Linked DNA regions of Rubripirellula amarantea. The protein of the gene in region 1 binds, or shares a complex with, the protein of each later gene. Links are inferred from orthologs where the notes say so. Each region holds a gene or a part of one and is shown on either strand. Other genes may lie near its edges.

Region 1 (10,039 bases):
CCGCCGACAACGGTTGAGCTGGTTGCTTGTTAGCAATGTCAGCCAGTTTTCCATCCAATTGACCAAGAAGAGTGACAGCGGCAATTCGAGCGGAAGGGTGATAGTTACCTTCAGCAATTGGTTTCATAACGCGAGCGGTCTGCGTCGTTAGCGTTTGGTGCACGGCTGCTCGGTTGGACTTTGCCGCACGCGAGATGAAACTGTTGATGTCCGAAACGATCTCGGAAATATGGCGATTACCATCGCGGGACGTCATGGTTGGGTAGACGTAACGAGTGAAGTAGGCAGTCACATACTGCATCTTGGCGTCACCGGTGGAGGCATAGGTCCGCGTTTCAGCCTTCATCATCTTGATCGCTCGTTCGGAACCAAACCTCGGATCGATCTTATTGAACTTGTACGGTTCTTTCGCAGCGGGGGCTTCCGCCGCTTCTTGACCGATGGCCGTGGTCGCGATTAGTCCCGCAACGGCGAAGCAGGCGAATGCAATCAGTACCATCCAGGCGCTGGTCAGGCGGCCGCGTTTGGCGTCAAGAGCCACTGACTCCGCGATAGCTACCGAGGCAACGGGTGAGCGATGAGCATTCATAGACGAGATCCGTTCGGGGGATGCGCAGTTCGAGTTCTTGGTCGATGGGGACTGCGAAAGTGTAAGAAAAGGACGCTTGCCAGCGTGCATGCATTATCTGTGGAACCGCCCTCCCGCGTCAACAAATTTCCGCTCTCCAGGGGCGTCTGAGCGGGAATTTTGCTGAGATTGCCGCGACAATCCGCTCAGAACGTGCCCGATCTTGGATTCTGGGACGCGGCCAGCGGCTGATTTCGGGCTTCCCTCATGCGGGACGAATTTGATAAGCCCGCTTCACTATGAACTCTCTTCGACTTCATCACGACGAAACTCCGCCGGCACCAACCGTTGCCGCGGGCGATCAAACGCTGGTTGGACTCGACGCCGTTCGAGCTTTGGCTGCGGTCGCTGTTGTCGTGTTGCATGCTTGCGTGCCCTACCTCGCTCACCCGATGCCAGGTTTGGTTTGGTCCGTCACGGACTCACCCAGCCCTGTGGTCGACTTCGTGTTCTGGGGCATCGAGCTGGTCATCATGCCTTTGTTCCTGATCATCTCGGGATTGTTCGCATATCGAACGTATCAGCGCAAAGGTGAGTGGGCGTTGGTTCGCAATCGGTTCAAACGTTTGCTGCGTCCGTTGCTGTTTGCTTTGTTGGTGATCCTGCCGCTCGACTTGTACGTGTGGGTATTCAGTTGGGTATGCGAAGGCATTGTTCCCCCTGTCAAATTGAAGAGTCTTAAGTTCGATGGCGACGTCGACCGTCACTTGTGGGGACTCGGGCACCTGTGGTTCCTGCACTATTTGTTCTCTTACATCGCCGTGTTCGCAATATCGGTCGTCGCCTCAAAACGATTCAAGCGATTCGCATCGTGCAAGTCGGTTTCGACCGAGCGCGTGGTCGCAGCACTATTTATCGTTGCGGCAATCACGATCTACTTTCGTCCCGAAGTCATTTGGGGTTTTCAGCACGCGTTCATGCCAGTCGCAAGTAAATGGATTTACAACGCGATGTTCTTTGCCTTGGGGATCGTGATTGCACGCAGCGAATTTGGTGTCGACCGACTGCGAAACTTGCATCCTCGTTGGGTCGGTGTCGGCGGATGTGTGATGGTAGCGACGGTGCTATTGGGAATCTGGTCACTCGAACAAAATTCGTTCCCCACCGCAGCGACACTCAGCGCGAATGATGCCCAAGCGAATGATGCCCACTCGGCTGATCTGGGTGCTCCGCAATTTAGTTCCGCAAGTCTTGCATCGAGCCAGTTTACATCGAACCAGCGGGCGTCTTCGGGCATCCTTGCCATGGCGACTGCGGCGTCCTCGATGCTGGGCAGCGTGATTATCTTGTCGCTTGCACTAAGGTATGTGGTGCGATTGTCCGCGACGATGAAGTATTTAGCGGCGGCTTCGTTTTGGGTCTACCTTGTTCATCATCCTGTGTTAGGTCTGATTCACCTGGATTTGAAGTGGTTGCTGCCCAACGTCCTTCCGTCGATCAAGGCGGTCATGGCAACGATCTTGGCCACAGCCGTTTCACTGGTCAGCTATGAAGCATTCGTTCGCACGACACGGTTGGGCGAGTGGTTGGGAATGAACGCCATTAATCGCACTCCTGTGGAACATCTTCCTGTGCAAGATCAAGACGATTCGCAGCACGATGTGTTACCGATGCCAACGCGAACGGGCGATCCAATGCCGCCGGCACGACGAGCAGCCTAAGGCGGGGCACCGTTGGCGGGTTCCCGAATTCGTCGCTTTGTCTGAAAAATTCATCGGTGTTGTGCCACTTCGTTGACAACCCGCCCGCCCCCTCGTGAGCCGCACGTTGCTGGGGTAAAATCTTCGGTTTGAACGATTCGACACGCAAACGAGGACCCTGATGGCCAAAGGACTGTTTACTCAGGGCATGTGTGTCCTGTTGCGTCAGTCGCTGTCGGTGGAGCGTCTTCAAGAGTTGCTCAGTAGCTTCGAGTTCCTGGGCACTCACGATTCACTCGAAGATCTCGATTCGCCGCAAACGCTCGTCTATTCGTTTCGGCCTGAAGTCGGCGGGCATCTGTTGATCACGCCGTCCAATGCGGTCTGGCCTGACGACATGGGCGACCCCGACGAATCACCCGAGCGGTTTGTCGCTTGGTCGCTGGGACAGTATGGTCCGCTGGCCTATCCGGGTTGCTTGAAGCGATCCGGCGAACAATCTTGGGGCTGGGAAGACGGCGGCGAGCGTTTTCAAGAACACACATCGCACGTGCGAATCTTGATCAGCTACGTGCTCGGTGCCGAGGGTCCCGATGATGACGACGAAGATTTACCGTTGGTGCCCGACGATTACGATCCCGTCGAAGAGCTTGAATTCGCGACCCGCGCTGTCACGGCGATCCTAGAAGCTGACGAAGCCATTTGTTATTTCAATCCCGGTGGCGAAGTGTTGCGGGATAGTGACGGACTGCGTCGCGGGCTCAATTACGCTTGGAACAACGAATTGCCGCCTTTGGACATGTGGACCAACGTGCGTTTGTTTCGCGCCGAAGATGATTGGTCGCTAATGGACACCGTGGGCAACGGGCAATTCGACTTGCCTGACTTGGAAGCGATCTACTTTGCGGATTCGTTTGAACCTAGTGACGTCGAGAGCTTCCTTCGCAGTGCTTCGCTGTACATGTTGTCCAATGAAGACGAAGTCGAAGATGGTGATACGGCCGACGGGCCCGGCGATGTCACATGGCTAGCGATGGAATGTTACGATGCGTTGTCGGATCCACCGCGAGAAACCATTCGCTGGGTTCCTCAGGACGGGCAAACGCCGCCGCCCGAGTTGCTCGAGCGTGGTGAGTCGATTGACTTTGATGACGAAGATGATGACGACGACGACGAAGATGATCTCCTTAGCTTCGATGACAACGACGATGACGATGAACTTGATGAGGAACTTGAGTTCTGAATGATCAGCGGGTTAAGCGGCAATGATGGCCGACCTTACGAAAGAGCCAGCACCCAGCACCCAGCACCCAAGGGCGAGCCAACATGAAACCGGTTCTTCCGCTTTTGATTTTCATCACGCTGATATCGCCTCCCGTCTTTCAATCGGCGGTTCTGACGGCTCAGGACAATGCGGTCGAAACGGCCAGCGAAAAACCAATTAGTGAAGAACCAGTCAGCGAAAAAACATTCAGCGCCGAATCGCTCGAGCGGAATCTAGAAGGGCCCATTGATGCCGAAGACATAGCTGCGGCTAGCGGTTGGGCGACCAGTTCGGGGATCGTCGATTGGCTGGGCCCGCTCGCTCCCGTCGCTCTTTCGCCGTTCTTCGGTGTGACATGCTTGTCCGGACTGGCACTCTGGGGACCTACCTGGATGACTGACAATGCCATCTTGGGAACGTCGGGTCCACTTAAGAATGAATGGTTGTTCTTCGTGTTTCTGGGGCTGACGCTTTTGACAAGCCTGCCGCGGTTAACCAAGGTCAGTAAGCCGTTTGCCCAAGCGGTTGATCGTTTAGAAACGTACGCTGTGATCGTAATCTTACTGGTAATCAAACTCGTCATGTCGATGGACAATCCAGGCATCGGCGAGGAAGCAGTGGCGGTTATGTCGGTGAAGGTGATGCATTTCGGTGTGGTCAGCTTCACCCTAGATACGTTGCTTTCGATTGCCATGGTGATCAACATCTTGGTCATCAATAGCGTCAAGTTCTTCTTTGAGTTTCTAGTCTGGTTGACGCCGGTGCCCTTCTTGGATGCTGTTTTTGAAGTGTGCAACAAGTCGTTGTGCGCGGCGTTAATGGCCGTCTACGCACTAAGCCCCACGATCGCCACCGGTATTAATCTTGTCGTGCTTCTTGTAGCCGCACTGATGCTGCGTTGGATCAGTCGACGGGTGCGATTCTATCGAACGATGATTTTGGATCCCGTTCTGGCAAAGTTGTGGACCGGATTTGGAAAGCCACGCAAGCCGGAATTGATTGTGTTCCCGCAGGGCGACTTCGGGCCCTTTCATGCCAAGAGTCGTTTAAAGCTAAGTCGCTCGGATGACCAACTGGTGTTTTGCGAAGCGAATTGGTGGATGCCATCGAAGCAACACTGCGTTCCCTCGGATCCATTGCCGGTTGTCAAAGAAGGATGGGTGATGAATTCAATTGAATTGACGGGAGAGGATGGCAATGTGATGCAGTTACGTTTCAGTCGTCGCTACAGTCGCGAAACGTTGATCGCGCTGCTTGAGCAACTGGGCCTCGGTCACGACCAGGCAACTGAGATCGTCGAGCAGGCTCGCGGGGTCGAGTTCGCTTAGGTGGGTTTTCGCCTTGACTACTTTCCGATGCAGAATCGGCTGAACACTCGGTCGAGAATGTCTTCGTTGTAAACCTCGCCCGTCACTTCGCCGATGCACTGTGCCGCCAGACGCAAATCAGACGAAACGAATTCGTGTCCCGATTGTTGTCGCACTTGCGTGATCGCGTCGTTGATCGCTTCTTTGGCTCGAAGCAGTGTTTCGCTGCACCGAGCGGCGGTACCGATGATCGAACCAGATTGTTCTGCGTCGCGAGCGGCAATCGCGTTTGATATTTGATCCTTCAGGTTCTCGATTCCCTTGCCCGTGGCGGAACTGCAGAGGATCCAACCTTCACGATCCTTGTCGACAAGGTCGCCTTTGGTGGCGAGGAATAAATCGATCACGCCGGGTTTTGCACTTGAGCTCGCTAGTTCACGCACTTGGTCGGCTGCGGTATCGAAGTCATCGCGGCTGCCGTCAACGCACCACAATCGAAACCCAGCTTCGCGGATCACGCGAGCGGTTTGCTGTTGAGCCAAATCTGAAATCTCATGGTTTAGTCCATCGCTCGGAGTTTCGACTCGCGGTTTCTCCAAACCGGCGGTGTCCTGCAGCATCACCGCGTGAAGGCCGATGTGAGCATTAGCTGAAACGAAGTCGCGCGTCGTGCCGGCTAAGTCAGCAACGATCGCAATCTCTTGTCCAGCTAAAACATTCAGCAGTCGACTCTTTCCAGCGTTGGGGTCACCGCACAAAGCGATCGTCGTGGCGGATGAGGTTCCGCCCCGCGATCGAATTTGCTCGATCGTTTCCGCAACGATTGCCGCGATGTCGGTCAACCGTGCCAACAGTGTTTTGTCGCTGACGAACTCAATGTCTTCGTCGACAAAGTCCAGGCCGGCTTCGACATCCGCAAGCAAGTTCAGCAGTTCGCTGCGAAGTTGCCCTAGCGGTTGTGAAAGATTGCCCGAAAGCTGCCGCAGCGCATGATCGAGCGAACCCGGTTGTTCGGCTTCGATCACCCCAAGCACGGCCTCGGCTTGGGTGAGGTCTAGTTGTCCCGCTAAGAAAGCTCGCATCGTGAACTCGCCCGGTCGAGCGGCACGTGCACCGGCCTTGATGGCTGAATCGACGATTCCGGACAAGATCGGCAGTGAACCAAACGTATGGATTTCCGCCGAGGGTTGACCGGTGTAGCTTCGTGAGGTTGGCCAGCGAAGTATATCCACGTCGATGCTGCCTATCGGCTCGCTGAGATTAAGGCAGCATCGCAGTCGTCGCGGAGCTTTGGTCTGGCAAGCTGGCACGCCCAAGGTTTCGAGGACGTCCATGGCATCAGAGCCCGACAGTCGAACGACGCCTCGGGGGGCGGGCGAAGTGGGCGAGGCAATCGCAACGATAGTTTCATCAAAACGCATAGCCTAAGAGTGTATCGAAAGTTACCGATCTCGCACCATGGTCTAGCGTACTCGAGCTCAGCAGATCATGGTTCAGCAGGCTCACGTTCAGCACGCTCACGTCCAGCACGCTCACGTCCAGCAGGCTCCGGTTCAGCACGCTCACGTCCAGCAGATCATCGTCCAGCGCACTCCGGTTCACCGCTTCTTGACCAGCACGTGTGGCAAAGCCAGCAGCCAAAGCCAAGCGAGTCGGGACCCAACATCCGCAGGGTCACTTTGATCCGCTCGCAGATTGGGCGGGGGACTATTACACTCTCGTGCATGTTTGGGCTCTTCTCTTCACGACCGCCTTTGTCAACGAACCAACGCGTCGATATCGAGTTGCTTGTGCGACGAACCGTCAGCGTTTTCGGTCGCGAGTTCGTTTGTGCTCAATCAGCGGTCAGCTCACTGAGCGAGTTTATCGATGCCGAACCTGCCAAGGCCAATACCGTAAGTGACGATTTTGACAGCGAAGAACGCGTGCGATTCGTTCATGAAACGCTGTGTCGCCGGATGGCAATAGAACCTCATTCTGTGACGCTAGCAATCGTCAATGACGATCAGCTCACCGAAGCCTTTGCGTATCAGCCAAGCCGCGATGATTCAGCCGCGGAAGTTCAGGTCAACTCGCTAGTTGCCGACGACGATCTGCGATTAGTGACCACCATTGCCAATGCGTTGGCGTTTCACGTCTGGACCAAACGCGGTGATCGAGACTTGGATACGGACCCGCGGACAACGATGTTGCTTCCTGTCATCATGGGGTTGGGCGTCTTGGTTGCTGACGCGGCTTTGTACGACGATCAGTGGTCCACCGGCGGATGGTCGGGTTGGTCGTTGTCACGGTTAGGGCACTACAACGCCATGGAAGTTGGATTCGCAATGGCGTGTGTTGCAACACTTTGCGGGGACGATAAGCCAGCCTGGATGACGAGCCTGCGTCTGGATGCTCGAGCGACAGCCAAGCGGTCGCTCCGATATTTTCGAGATCTACAGTCCAAAGGCGGCGAACGACTACTGGATGCGTCGCGAGTGCCCAGTGAAACCCGCGAGGAGTCCGTATTGGCGAATTGGATTGCGGGTGAGGATCCCGATTGGGCAGTCGCAGCGCTGCGCACGGTCAGTCAACGAGCGGCGGTGGCGGATACTTATCTTTCGAGTGCCGTTTTGGATTCGACCATCGCTGCCACAAAATCCACCGACCAGGCTGTGCAAACGTCTGCGATCACCGCGTTTGCGTTCGCGAATCCCGAGTCAATGTCGCCGGCGATTGAATCGGCTTTGATGCGACTAAGCAAGTCACGCAGTCCGCAAACGGTCTTGGCGGCGATCGAATCCGCGACCGCTCTGGGGTTGCCGCACGGTTCATTCCTGGACTCGGCCGATTGGTTGTTGCAGCGAGAATCGTTTGATCAATTGCCGGTCGCCGATTGGGTTCGGCGAGGTGGAACGCAATGCGTGGTCCTGCAGCCAGTCATTTGCGCCCACCTAGTCGATGCGATTCGATTTGATCACCAAGTCGCCATGCAGGCGCTCGCTAGCTGCCTCAGTTCGATCAGCGACGATGTTGAAGCGGTGATCCGCCGGTATGTGCGTGATCCGGAAATGCAAACGCGAGCACGGGAGATCACGCTTCAACAATCGAAATGAGAACAGTAAACGGATTTCGTCCTGCGACGCTTTTCACCGCAGGCGTTTATGGGTCAGGCGTTATTCCTTAGACCACCCAATCTCGTTCGGGACGCGAACACAACAGATTGGCTTCCGGATCGTTGACGAAGGTTTCCGTCTTGGGGTCTAACGTCAATGTCCGGCCCACGATCCACGAAATGGCTGCGGCGTGGGATGCGATGTGCGACCGACGCATCACCGTTTGATTTGCGTTGGTAGGTTTCCGCGATCGGATGCAGTCGAAGAAATTTTCAGCATGGATCGAGACGTCTAAACCGCGAACTCGCTTGCTACCTTCGGGCAGCTTGCTTTGCAGTGAATCCGGTGTGACGACAATCTCGCCACTGTCGCCTGTTTCCACGGAGCCTTTATCACCCACGAAACGCACCGGACAAGTGCCCAGCCGTGTGATGTAGTGAGGTGAACGATCACCAAAGGGTTCCTTCAAGAAGTCGACAATCAACTTCACACCGTTTTCGTACGTGCAAACGATCTTGTCTTCTTGAGGTTCGTATCGAATGGGCATGGTGTCATCGGCGTCGTTGGCCCATTGGCACAGGTCAATAGTGTGAGCACCCCAATCGAGAAGACGTGCCCCGGAATCAAAGTCCCAAATTCCTCGCCATCGACCGTCGACATAGCTTTGGTTGAACGGTCGCCAGGCTGCGGGACCGAGCCACATGTTCCAATCGCACGTTTCCTTGTCCGGAGTTTTTTGTGCGGGCAGCCACGCATTGTCCATCACGGGTACATAGACCGAAGCGTGGAGAGTGTGGATTTTGCCCAACGCTCCTGACCGAGCAAGGTTCACGGCTTGCTCGAAATTGGGCACGCTGCGTCGCTGGGTTCCCGCTTGAAAAACGCGTCCGGTTCGGTCCATGGTGTCGGCCAGACGCTGGCATGCTTCGACCGTGATGCCGCAAGGCTTTTCGCTGTACACATCCTTGCCGGCTTCGGCAGCCAAGATCGAAGCGGCCGAGTGCCAACGGTCTCCGGTGGCGATCAACACGGCATCAATATCCTTGCGATCTAGCAGCTCGCGAAAATCGCGGTGGATCTGGCAATCTTGGTTGCCGTAGGCATCATCAACAAGTTTCTTGCCTTTTTCGCCTCGGTACTTTTGCACTTCTGACATGGCAACACAGCGAATCTGGTCTGACTTCAACATCGACGTCAGGTCGTACTCGCAACGGGGGCCGAAGCCAATCACGCCCAAGTTAATCTTGTCGTTGGGCGAAGCGAACGCACTTCGCATTGGCAAAGCAGCGAGAGCAGCAGCGGCCAGGACGTCGCGGCGCGAAGGCAGGAAGGGGGTGCAGTCAGGCATGATCTTCTCCGAGATGGCGGGACGTTGACTTCAAGAATCCAAGTCAAGCTGCTCAGAATATATCACGCCGCAGAGACCGACGTGGGGTGGGCACCGACGTCGAATTGCGTTCCCTGTTCCTGTTCCTGTTCCTGTTCCTGTTCGATGTTTGTCCTTCGCATGCAAACACCATCGCTCGAATCGCGACACGTTTACATCGGCGCATAAAAAAAGGAGGGCTAATGGATTAGCCCTCCGATTGGTGACCGGCAAACAGATCGAACCTAGTTCTTCTTCGGCGGTTCGATGTCCTTGGTCGCGCCACTGCCGGTTTGGGCAGCTCTTCGGTTTTCGCGCTGGATAGCGTCGTAGACCTCTTGGCGGTGTACAGGGATCGACTGGGGAGCTTCAATACCAAGGCGAACTTTGTCGCCTCGGATATCGACGATTGTCACCACGACATCGTCCCCAATCATGATACTTTCGTCTCGGTGGCGGGAAAGGACCAGCATGGTGTCCTCGGGATGATCTGATTGAGAGGCGGATGGATAACTCGCGGGCTTTCGTTGGCCCCGAAACATTGACCACCGTTCGCTTTCCTCATGAAAGCGATGCGGCGACAAAGGGTTTGATCGACCGCACCCGCCAGCTTATTGACATGCAAGCATAGAAGTCCGCCCATACCGATCGTGCGGGATGCCGCACATGGCCGCACAGATTAGATTGTTCGGTATGCGCCGCGTTGCCATTTCGAGTTGGCTCATTTTCATTTCGCGGC
Region 2 (10,034 bases), on another replicon or contig:
CAAAGCATTTCGATAGGTTCCGTCGGACAAAGTGCTGCCTTCGTGTTCAATGGCATCTTCAAGCACATTCAGTGTGCATTCCTGGATTCGCTGCCACTGGACCCGCGAAAGTTTGTCGCATCGTGTTCGCGGATCTATTCCAGCTAAGAACAAAATTTCGGCGGCATAAAGGTTGCCAATGCCCGCTACGGCCGCTTGGTCGAGCAACGCGACCTTGATCGCTCGTCGACTTGAACCCAGGTTCTCTCGCAATTGTTCGGCAGTAATGCATAACGCATCTGCACCCAATTTTGCATCCACCATGGAAGCCATTTCGGCGGGATGAAGCAAGCGAACCGTTCCGAGGCCACGTCGATCCCAAAACAACAATTGATCAATAGGACCGCCCAAATCAGTTGAGCCAGTCGATTCACCTGCGCCAGTCGATTCGTTTGGACGAGACGACTTAGTGGAACCAGCCGACAAGTTCAAACGCAGACGAAGGTGGTCGGTCGTCGGAGGTTCGGCCAGCAACACGAGACCCGTCATCCTGGGTTCAATCACAATTGTTTGGCTATCGTCGAGGTGGATTGTGACCCGTTTCCCACGTCGGCCCACGTTGACAACGACACGGTCACGAACGCGGCGATCGAAGGCATCAATGCGAGGCTGCAGCAAAATTGGCCGCCGAGTGCAGGCCGGACGCTCGGCACTGGTGATTCGGCAACCCAAAATTGGCAGGATTCCGCGACGCATCGTTTCGACTTCAGGAAGTTCAGGCATGGTGTTAATTGTCGGTGGTCTCGGCCAAGCGAACAAGCGTCAGCTTTTTCCGCCGCACGGCTAGGCTAGATCAACGATCCGCACTGCTGCACGATCTAAAACTGGCTTTTCGTGGTTCCCCTTGTCTATGTTGACCCTGTTTATAAGCGTCTTCTGTCATCGGTTGCCTGCTAGCTACTTAGGGCTAGTGTTTCGTTGAACCGGAGGCGTCGGTATAGTTCGGGATTCGACCAAGATCTTGTTCCACTCGACAGGTAAGACTTTTGAACTCGTCAAACGATCGCTCCTATCCCATTTCGCGGATCGTATTGTTCTTTGCGCTCGCGTTGATCGGCGTTGTGGCTGACTTGTGGTCTAAAGCGGCTGTGTTTTCAGCCCGCGGGTTGCCTGGCGAGAAATCACCGTATTGGATTATCGATGGAATCTTCGGAATCGAAACGGCGGTCAACATTGGGGCGGTGTTCGGGTTAGGAGCAGGGAAGGGCACCTTCTTCGCCGTGTTTTCCATCATTGCCGGGATTGCAATTCTGGCTTGGTTGTTCAAGTTCGGTGCGGCGGAGTCATTGTGGTTGACTTGGGCACTCGGACTGATCTGCGGCGGCATTCTGGGCAACCTCTACGATCGACTGGGCATGTGGTGGGAACCTGGCTTTCCCGAGCCCTGGAAGAGTGGGGTGCGAGATTGGATTTTGTTTCGTATCGAGGGCTTGCCGATGTTCGACCCCTGGCCCAACTTTAACATCGCCGATTCGCTGCTGGTCGTTGGTGCCGCGATGCTGATGATCCAGTCAATCTTTCTTGCTCGCGATCCTGAATCGACCCATAGCTCCCCACAAGAACTTCAAAACTAAAACCGCGACGGGAACAAGGAATCTAACCATGAACACGCAACGTGATCCCAGCCAATGGCAAGATCTGCATGAAGGTCGCTTGGCTGCAATGATTGAAGTTGCCACCGCAGCCGGGGCTCATACTTTGAAATACTTCCGCAATCCGGAATTGACCTTCGATGCAAAGAGTGACGCGTCGCCGGTGACGATCGCGGACCGCGAAGCAGAGCAATTGGTTCGTGACTTGATCACCGAACGATTTCCCACGGATACCATGCAGGGGGAAGAGTTCGCTGAAAAATCAGGCTCAAGTGACTATCGCTGGGTCGTTGACCCAATCGACGGAACGAAGTCGTTCATCTGCGGCGTGCCGTTGTACTCGACCTTGCTGGCTTTGGAGTGGAAAGGCGAACCTCTGGGGGGCGTGATTTTCATTCCCGCACTGAATGAAATCATCGTGGCGGCGATGGGGCATGGAAGCTGGGTTCGCGTTTGCGATGCTTCGTGGCAAGCGGCTCGTGTTTCCAATAAGACAAGTATTGACGAAGCCGTGTTCGTGGTGAGCCAAGTGGATTCGTTTGCACAGCGAGGTGCCAAGTCAGGGTACGAGTCCCTTGAATCATCAGCGTTTATTACCCGGTCTTGGGGTGATGGCTATGGTTACCTGATGGTTGCCACCGGTCGCGCCGATATCATGGTCGACCCAATTTGTAATGCCTGGGACGTCGCTGCGATCCTTCCGATAATTGTCGAAGCGGGTGGGACATTCACCGATTGGAAGGGCGTTGTAACGTGCCGTGGTGGTGATGGAGTTGGCACGAATGGCAAACTGCACAACGAAGTCTTGAAAGCCCTGGGTTCCAAGTGAACTAGGAACCTGAAAGGGTCTGGAATCCACGGATGCGGGCTCGAGGTGCAAGGCCTTGCGCGTCAATCGGTGTGTCAAGAATGTACGTTCCGACATTGCCAGCTTTATCGGTCGCGTCGAGTCGTAAGTAGAACGCACGCGGCAAACCAGGATCGGCAGGCCACGCGTAGTCGCCATCGTTCCGCAAGCCGCCGGCGATAGTGGTCCAGGGACCATCGACGCTTTCGCTGTACGACAATGCAATCGGACGCTCTTTCAAATTCGAGTCGTCGCACTCGTATTGAATTACAAGTGACCCGACGCGATCCCCTTGTCCGTAACGGGCTCCGCTAATTCGAACTTCAGGTGCCTGTTTGTCGACAACGACAACGATGTCCGGAAGATCGCCTGCGAGCGGTCGTGCGCTGGTCAAGCCGCTGCTGCCGACAACGACGATGCGATAACTGAATACGCCTTCTTCACGTGTTTCAATATCAAAGGGACTTGATTTGTCGGGATCGCGTCCCCAAAGTTTCCAAGAGGCACCTTCATCGATGCTGCCGTAGAGTTCAATTGCCTCGACGCCTTGGCTGCCGACGGCTTCGAGGACATAGTCCAAGCTGAATCGTTCGCTGTCACTAAAACGCACGGGTACGCGCGATAGCACCTGGGATCGCAAGTTCGGTGATGGTGATTGCACGGACGGACGATTGGCGACGTTGCGATCGCTGGCACTTCCAGTTTCGTCTTCGTTGCTGCTGTACTTCGGTGGCACCACACTGCGTTCAGACAAAGGCCGCATCGCCTCTTGAACTGAGCGAGATCGTTGACGACTAAGCTCAGGTGCCTTGGGTTGTTCCGAACGGGATTGCGGATCAACCGATGGGGCGGGCGCCGGAATGGTTTCCGGCAGCGGCGGATGAGGACTGGCCTGCTGTGGACTCGTCAAACCAAAGCCGTTACTGATCTGTTCGAGTGTTGCTGGTGGCGGCAGGGTTTCAATCGCAGGGTTCGATTGCGCGACCGGCCGTGTGGGAAGTCCAGCGGGAAGCCCCACAGGTGCGCTTGTACGCGTGGACGATAAATTGTTCATCGCGCCGCGGTAAGGGTTTGCCATGGCGTTTGGAGCATAGCCGTAACCAGCCATCGCACCGCTGGCGAATCCTTGCGGGACTGCGTCGGCGAACTGGCGAGGGTAGGCCGGTTGAGCGTTGCCATAGATCGGCGACAAGGAGGCATCGGCATAGCGGGGCCCAGGTGCCTCGGCGATACGAGGCTTGCGAATCATCCTATCGGCAACACTTTGATTGCCAGCTTTGTCGCGGGCGACCATGCGAACCGACAATTGGTCCCAGTCGTCCTGGGTCGAAAAGTGAACGGCGCCGGCTTTCTTGAGCAGAGCCGAATCGATGTCAGCCCACTGCTGCATTCGATCGGTAATGTACCGGATCGTAATGTCTGAAATATCGGTCGCGTCGTCGATCGTTGCAAACACAGCCACTCGTCCATCGCCGTCGGAGTCCACCGACAACTCGATTCGCGGTTCAGTCGTGTCGACAAAGATCTTTCGCTGGGGTTGGATTTGGCCAGGTTGAAGATCGTGAGCCGGTGGTTGAGCTTGGCTTGTCTTGGCCTCGGTGGTCCAAGTCGCAAACCAGTATTCGCCGTCACGGTCAGCAACGAATTCGAATTCTTGCGGTTTCCCGTTCTTCGAGGTTTTCGCTGCTACCCAACGCCATTGTTGAGAATCCGAGGCTGGATCGGCGACGTACAGGTGGACGTTCACCGGTCCATTAGGTTGGTCGTTTACCGTGAACGGGATGGAAAACGATTTTGCGCCTAGGATGAAGCTGTCGGGGCTGGGCTTAGCGACGGGGGCCGCCGACTGTCCTGGTCGAATAGGAGCATGGGTGGTGTTCGCGGTTGTACTGCCGCTGGTAACGGTCGAATCGGGGTTGCTCACCTCGACAGCCGACGCAGTGTCTATCAGCATGGGGACCAACAAAAACGGTGCTGCGGCCCAGAGAAGGCGTTCGCGAATATTCCCGCGAATCCCGAGGGAGTCTCTAAGGATTTTCGAAAAACGTCTGCGGAGTCCAGATTGACTCTTCTTGCCCGCCATTTGCATCGTGATACTTCGACTGAGAACTGCGGATAATACGTCAAGCACATTGAGAAACGTGTGAAACAGATGCGGAACAAGAAATTCCGCATCGATCGACTCCACCTCAAATCGGCTTCGACGTTTAACGATGCAAACTAAAGAAAAAATATGAACGCCTGTCTTTATTACTATGACGTCATCGTGATCGGTGCTGGGCACGCCGGGACGGAAGCCGCTGCTGCTGCGGCTCGGCTCGGAGCCAAAACGGCTCTGTTGACCACGAACCTTGACACCGTCGGTCAAATGTCGTGCAACCCGGCGATCGGCGGCGTTGCCAAAGGACAAATCGTCCGCGAGGTCGACGCGCTGGGTGGATTGATGGGAGAGGCGATCGACGCCACGGCCATCCAGTTTCGAATGCTCAACCGGCGCAAGGGCCCGGCGATGCATAGCCCGCGAGCTCAGGCCGACAAGAAGGCCTATCAACAGTTCATCAAGCATCGGATTGAACTGCAAGACAACCTCGACCTGAGGCAAGAGACGGTCGAAGATTTGATCATTGATGAAAGCGGCGAGTCACCACAAGTTGCCGGTGTCCGCGTCCGTGGCAACGCCGAGTACCGAGCGCCAACGATTGTGCTTACGACCGGCACGTTCCTGCAAGCGATCATGCACACCGGTGAAGCCAAGACAGCCGGCGGTCGTGGGGGCGAAGGAACCACATCGGGTATTAGCGGAGCACTCGCTCGGCTTGGCTTTGAAGTGGAACGTTTCAAAACCGGGACGCCGCCCCGTTTGAATGCTCGCACGATCGATTACTCGAAACTCGAAGAGCAACCCGGCGATGATGATCCCCAAGGGTTTTCGTTCTTGACTGACAAAGTGGTCACCGAGCAAGTTCCCTGTCACATCACTTACACAAACGAATCTGTTCACGAGTTGATTCGAGCCAACCTCGATCGCGCGCCGATGTACTCGGGCCAAATCAATTCACAAGGTCCAAGATACTGTCCGTCAATCGAGGACAAGGTGGTTCGCTTCGCGGATAAGTCTCAACATCAATTGTTCCTGGAACCTGAGGGCCATGACACCCAAGAGGTCTACGTTAACGGGATCTCGACGAGTTTGCCGCGGGACGTTCAGGATGAGATGTTCAAGCGAATCGAAGGACTCCAAAATGCCTCGATCATGCGCTATGGATACGCCGTGGAGTACGATTTTTGTCCACCGACTCAGTTGTGGTCGCACCTGGAATCCAAGTCGGTCAAAGGATTGTTTTTCGCCGGCCAGATCAACGGCACGACCGGTTACGAGGAAGCTGCCGGCCAGGGATTGATTGCCGGTCTGAACGCAGCGCTGACCGTTGCTGGAAAACCTACGTGGGTGCCATCGCGAGACCAAGCATACATCGGCGTGTTGGTTGACGATTTGGTGACTGCCGGCACCGACGAACCCTATCGAATGTTCACCAGCCGCGCCGAGTATCGTTTGCTGCTGCGTCAGGACAACGCGGATCGCCGACTCACCGCGCAAGCAGATTCGTTGGGGCTAATTTCCAGTGAACGTCGGGAACGATTCGCTAAGAAATTGGCGGATATTGATCGTGGCTTTGAATTGCTCAAAGCGACGCGTGTCGCGGATACTCCGGGTGATGTGTACCTGCGTCGGCCCGAGGTGGATTGGTCCACGATGTGTCAAGTAAACTCGGAACTTCAAGCAATCGAATCCTCAGCGGCGCAGCAGTGCTTGTTTGATATCAAGTACGAGGGCTATATCTCTCGACAGAAAATGGAAGTCGAGAAGGCTCAGCGGTTGGCTGGAAAGCGGATCCCGGCCACGTTCGACTACGCCAAAATCAGGGCGCTTCGGAACGAAGCGCGTGAGAAGTTCTGTAAGGTGCGACCGTTAAGTCTGGACCAAGCCAAACGGATCAGTGGAATCACACCCGCCGACATCGCGTTGGTTTTGGCCTACCTCGAAGCAAAGTAGGGAAAGCAAGTTGGCAAGTCGAATCGGGGAAATCAAATTTCGGCTTTCTATTTTTGTTGGTCATCGACGAAGTCGTTCTTCTACTCTTGCTCCGGTTTGCCCCAACCGCGAACGCAACGCAATTCGCGGAAGTCACGCAATTCACCGGGCTTATCTTGGCGTGATTACCCCAAGTGGGTGCATCGCTTTTTTCTTCGCTTCCTCGACGCATTCATTTAAATCAATGATTAGCAACAACTTACGGCGAATGAATCGATCTTGACCGAGTTGGTTAAAACGATAGAATTCGTCGACGAGGCAAGCTTGGAAAGGCAGAGAGGCTTGGAGCTTCTTGCTGCTTGCGTTCTTCACGTAATCTGGCATTGAAATGTGCTAGTGCGGTGGAGCGGCGAGTTTGTTAAAGGAGGGCCATTGGTGAATGGTCGAGTGGACGTCGCGCAGCGGATGCGTGGGATTTCTCGGCCGTATGTTTCGTCGATTTTCTTAGCGCTAACGGACTCGCTTGAGTCAACGCACTAAGCAATTTTGCGGCACTCACTAACGGTTCGCTTTGGTTTCAATGCACGGTTTCGGGAATGTCTCGTCGCTGTTGCCCGTGAATTCAAGGCATCGGTTCATTCTGACAAGGCTAGTCATGCAGGGAGGATGGTTTCTGCCATGACCACTAAAACGGTATTTACGACAGGCGAAGCGGCGAAGATCTGTAAGGTCAGCCAGCAAACAATCATTCGTTGTTTCGACAACGGGTCGTTGAAGGGCTTTCGCGTTCCAGGCAGCAAGTTTCGGCGGATTCCCCGCGAACAGCTTTACCTGTTCATGAAAGACAACGGGATTCCCACCGATGCTCTTGAAAGCGGAAAGAAGAAACTCTTGATCGTCGATGACGACCAAGATCTCGTTGATTTGATGAAAGACGGATTCGATCGTGACGGTCGGTTCGATATTCGAACCGCGAATAACGGTTTTGATGCCGGCATGGGTGTGAAAGAGTTCCGACCGGACTTGGTTGTGCTCGACGTTATGCTCCCCGATATCAATGGCAAAGAAGTTTGCCAACGTGTTCGCACGGACCCCACGATGGACACGGTTAAGATCCTGTGCATCTCGGGGATGGTCGAACACAATAAAGTCGACGCACTTAGGGCTGCCGGCGCCAACGATTTCATGCAGAAGCCTTTCTCGATTGACGATCTAGTCAATCGCGCTTGCGACCTGTTGGAAATTGAACGCGGCGTAACGAACTAGTCGTGGATAAACCTAAGCCGCCGACCGGGCCTAGCGTGGTCGACGGCGATGGTGGAATGGCGTTCGATTCGGTTCGAAGCGAACTCATTCCTGCATTGGCGTCGAGCAATGACGCTGTGGCGATTCCTGTTTCGAGTTTTCCTGGGTCATCCATTTCAAACGACTTCCCCGTTGCCATGACGCAAAGGACGGACTCGATGGCGTGGTTGCCCTGCATCCGGCGTGGATCTCAGCGATGGTGGTTACCACGATCGTTGGATGCGACTGATGCAATCATTCGCCTTTTGCTTTCTAAAGAGCGATCACAGGCGATTCCGAGGTCATTGGTCGATCACTTGTCGGGGGTGATCCAGCGCGATGCACCTTTGTTGATCTTTTGCGCTGTCCACATCGACGCGTCGCAGGTTGAGGTCACTGACCTTGCTCGTTGGTTGATCGATCATGCGACGGGTTGCTTTGCCAATGGGGACGCGTACTTAGGGTTTGAACCTCCTCAGATCGACGTTGCTAAGCAGACTCAAAAGCTTAGCGATCACTTCCGAACCTTGCCCGTTGATTTGTGGATGAACGACGCATCGTTGTGGTTGGAAACTTTCGGACCGCCGGTTCCCGTGGCGTGGCAACAACAATGGCCCACGGTGGTTGCACCGACAAACGGCGCGGTCCAATCTTTGTCCGCAGACGTTGAAGGCGATTCGCTTCAGCAACTTGCTCGTCAAGTTGAACAGCATCGATCACTTGAACGATCGTTTGACGAACGACTCCACAAGAACAAACTCGGTGCGGTGAAACAACTCGCTTACGGATTGTCTCACGAGATCAACAATCCGTTGGCCAATATTTCTACCCGTGCCCAGCAGCTTCAGAAAGACGAAAAGGATCCCGCGCGAGTCGCGACCTTGCAGCGGATCATTGATCAAGTCTACCGCGCGCATGAAATGATCGCGGACCTGATGTTTTACGCCAATCCGCCTCAGGCTCAGGCGAAGCCCGTTGATGTCGTCGCGGAAATCCGTCGTGTGGTCGATTCGTTTCGTGAAGAGACCAAACGCCAGACCATTCGCTTGGAAGTGAGTCTTCCCGAGGATCCCATCGAGCTGACGGTGGATCGGTTGATGATTGGCGAGGCTTTGCGAGTTCTGATTCGCAATGCGGTTGATGCAATCGGTTGCCAAGGAACCATTGTAGTATCCGTCGTGCAAGACAGTGACATGGTTCGGATTCATGTTGCCGATAGCGGGCCCGGGCTATCGAGCGAAGCTCGCCAGCACGCGTTTGATCCGTATTATTCAGGTCGCGAAGCTGGTCGCGGTCTGGGGTTGGGGCTGTGCCGAGCCTATCGTATCGCTCGGCTACACCAGGCCGATATCACGCTGGCAGGCGGTCCCGCCGGATGCGTCGCGACACTTTCTTTGAAACGACACGCCTAGGACTGGTTTCCAATAGCCGCAAGTATTTGCTGCGATTGGGCCGACAATCGGGCGTTTGGATGCTGTGATGCCACGTCGACTTAGTGTTTCGACACGTCTAGCCTCATTGACGTGACTTGTTGATAATCACAGCAAATCTCAAGAAACCGTGTTCCCCTGGCGTTGCTGCATGCTTGATTCTGTCCCCGAAATACTCCGATTGCAGGCTGAAGGCGAATTGTCTGCCGTCGCGATCGTCACCGCCGCACTTGACCGCATCGCTGCCGTTGATGCAACGATCAACGCATTTACCCATACGAACCGAGAACTTTCGCTCGCCGCGGCAGCGGAAATTGACCGCAAGCGTTCTGCTGGCGAACCGCTCGGACCGCTCGCTGGAGTGCCGGTTGCAGTCAAAGATGTGCTTTGCACTCGTGACATGCCTACCACGTGTTCATCAAAGATGCTCAAGGACTTTCGACCACCCTACGACGCAGGCGTGGTGGAAAAATTGCGAGCTGCCGATGCGGTGATCATCGGAAAGTCCAACATGGATGAATTCGCGATGGGAGCGTCAACTGAAAACAGCGCCTTCGGAATCACACGAAACCCATGGGATACGACTCGGATTCCCGGTGGTAGTAGCGGTGGTGCCGCGGCCTGCGTTGCGGCCGGCATGGTGCCCGCCAGCCTGGGAACGGACACCGGTGGTTCGATCCGCCAACCCGCTGCGATGTGTGGGGTGACGGGGATGAAACCCACCTACGGTCGCGTTAGTCGTTATGGTCTGATCGCATTCGCCAGTAGTCTTGATCAGGTCGGTCCGCTGGGTTGGTCCGTTGCCGATA

Evidence for each region.
Region 2: the proteins of Pla22_RS14730 (region 1) and mnmG are in contact, whole or in part, in a solved structure (PDB 9HIP), measured with the Escherichia coli proteins. The link is inferred for Rubripirellula amarantea from one-to-one orthologs.

Annotation. Positions count from the first base shown.
Region 1 is NZ_SJPI01000002.1:328,256-338,294, forward strand. What follows is about bases 4,070-6,983. They hold Pla22_RS14730 (tRNA modification GTPase), read right to left. Parts: upstream 6,261-6,983; coding sequence 4,878-6,260; downstream 4,070-4,877. Other genes in these bases: Pla22_RS14725 (hypothetical protein), read left to right, coding at 4,070-4,860; Pla22_RS14735 (hypothetical protein), read right to left, coding at 6,250-6,486; Pla22_RS14740 (hypothetical protein), read left to right, coding at 6,594-6,983. Outside these bases: Pla22_RS14710 (hypothetical protein), read right to left, coding at 1-589; Pla22_RS14715 (acyltransferase family protein), read left to right, coding at 868-2,289; Pla22_RS14720 (DUF4261 domain-containing protein), read left to right, coding at 2,450-3,511; more of Pla22_RS14725, read left to right, coding at 3,595-4,069; more of Pla22_RS14740, read left to right, coding at 6,984-7,934; Pla22_RS14745 (Gfo/Idh/MocA family protein), read right to left, coding at 8,002-9,282; carbon storage regulator CsrA, read right to left, coding at 9,546-9,773. UniProt on the Escherichia coli protein: Exhibits a very high intrinsic GTPase hydrolysis rate. Involved in the addition of a carboxymethylaminomethyl (cmnm) group at the wobble position (U34) of certain tRNAs, forming tRNA-cmnm(5)s(2)U34.
Region 2 is NZ_SJPI01000001.1:1,090,986-1,101,019, reverse strand. What follows is about bases 4,213-7,121. They hold mnmG (tRNA uridine-5-carboxymethylaminomethyl(34) synthesis enzyme MnmG), read left to right. Parts: upstream 4,213-4,711; coding sequence 4,712-6,532; downstream 6,533-7,121. Other genes in these bases: Pla22_RS04005 (hypothetical protein), read right to left, coding at 6,683-6,895; Pla22_RS04015 (hypothetical protein), read right to left, coding at 4,213-4,666. In the rest of the region: Pla22_RS04030 (Fpg/Nei family DNA glycosylase), read right to left, coding at 1-762; Pla22_RS04025 (signal peptidase II), read left to right, coding at 1,026-1,613; hisN (histidinol-phosphatase), read left to right, coding at 1,642-2,460; more of Pla22_RS04015, read right to left, coding at 2,462-4,212; Pla22_RS04000 (response regulator), read left to right, coding at 7,190-7,777; Pla22_RS03995 (sensor histidine kinase), read left to right, coding at 7,780-9,207; Asp-tRNA(Asn)/Glu-tRNA(Gln) amidotransferase subunit GatA, read left to right, coding at 9,377-10,034. UniProt on the Escherichia coli protein: NAD-binding protein involved in the addition of a carboxymethylaminomethyl (cmnm) group at the wobble position (U34) of certain tRNAs, forming tRNA-cmnm(5)s(2)U34.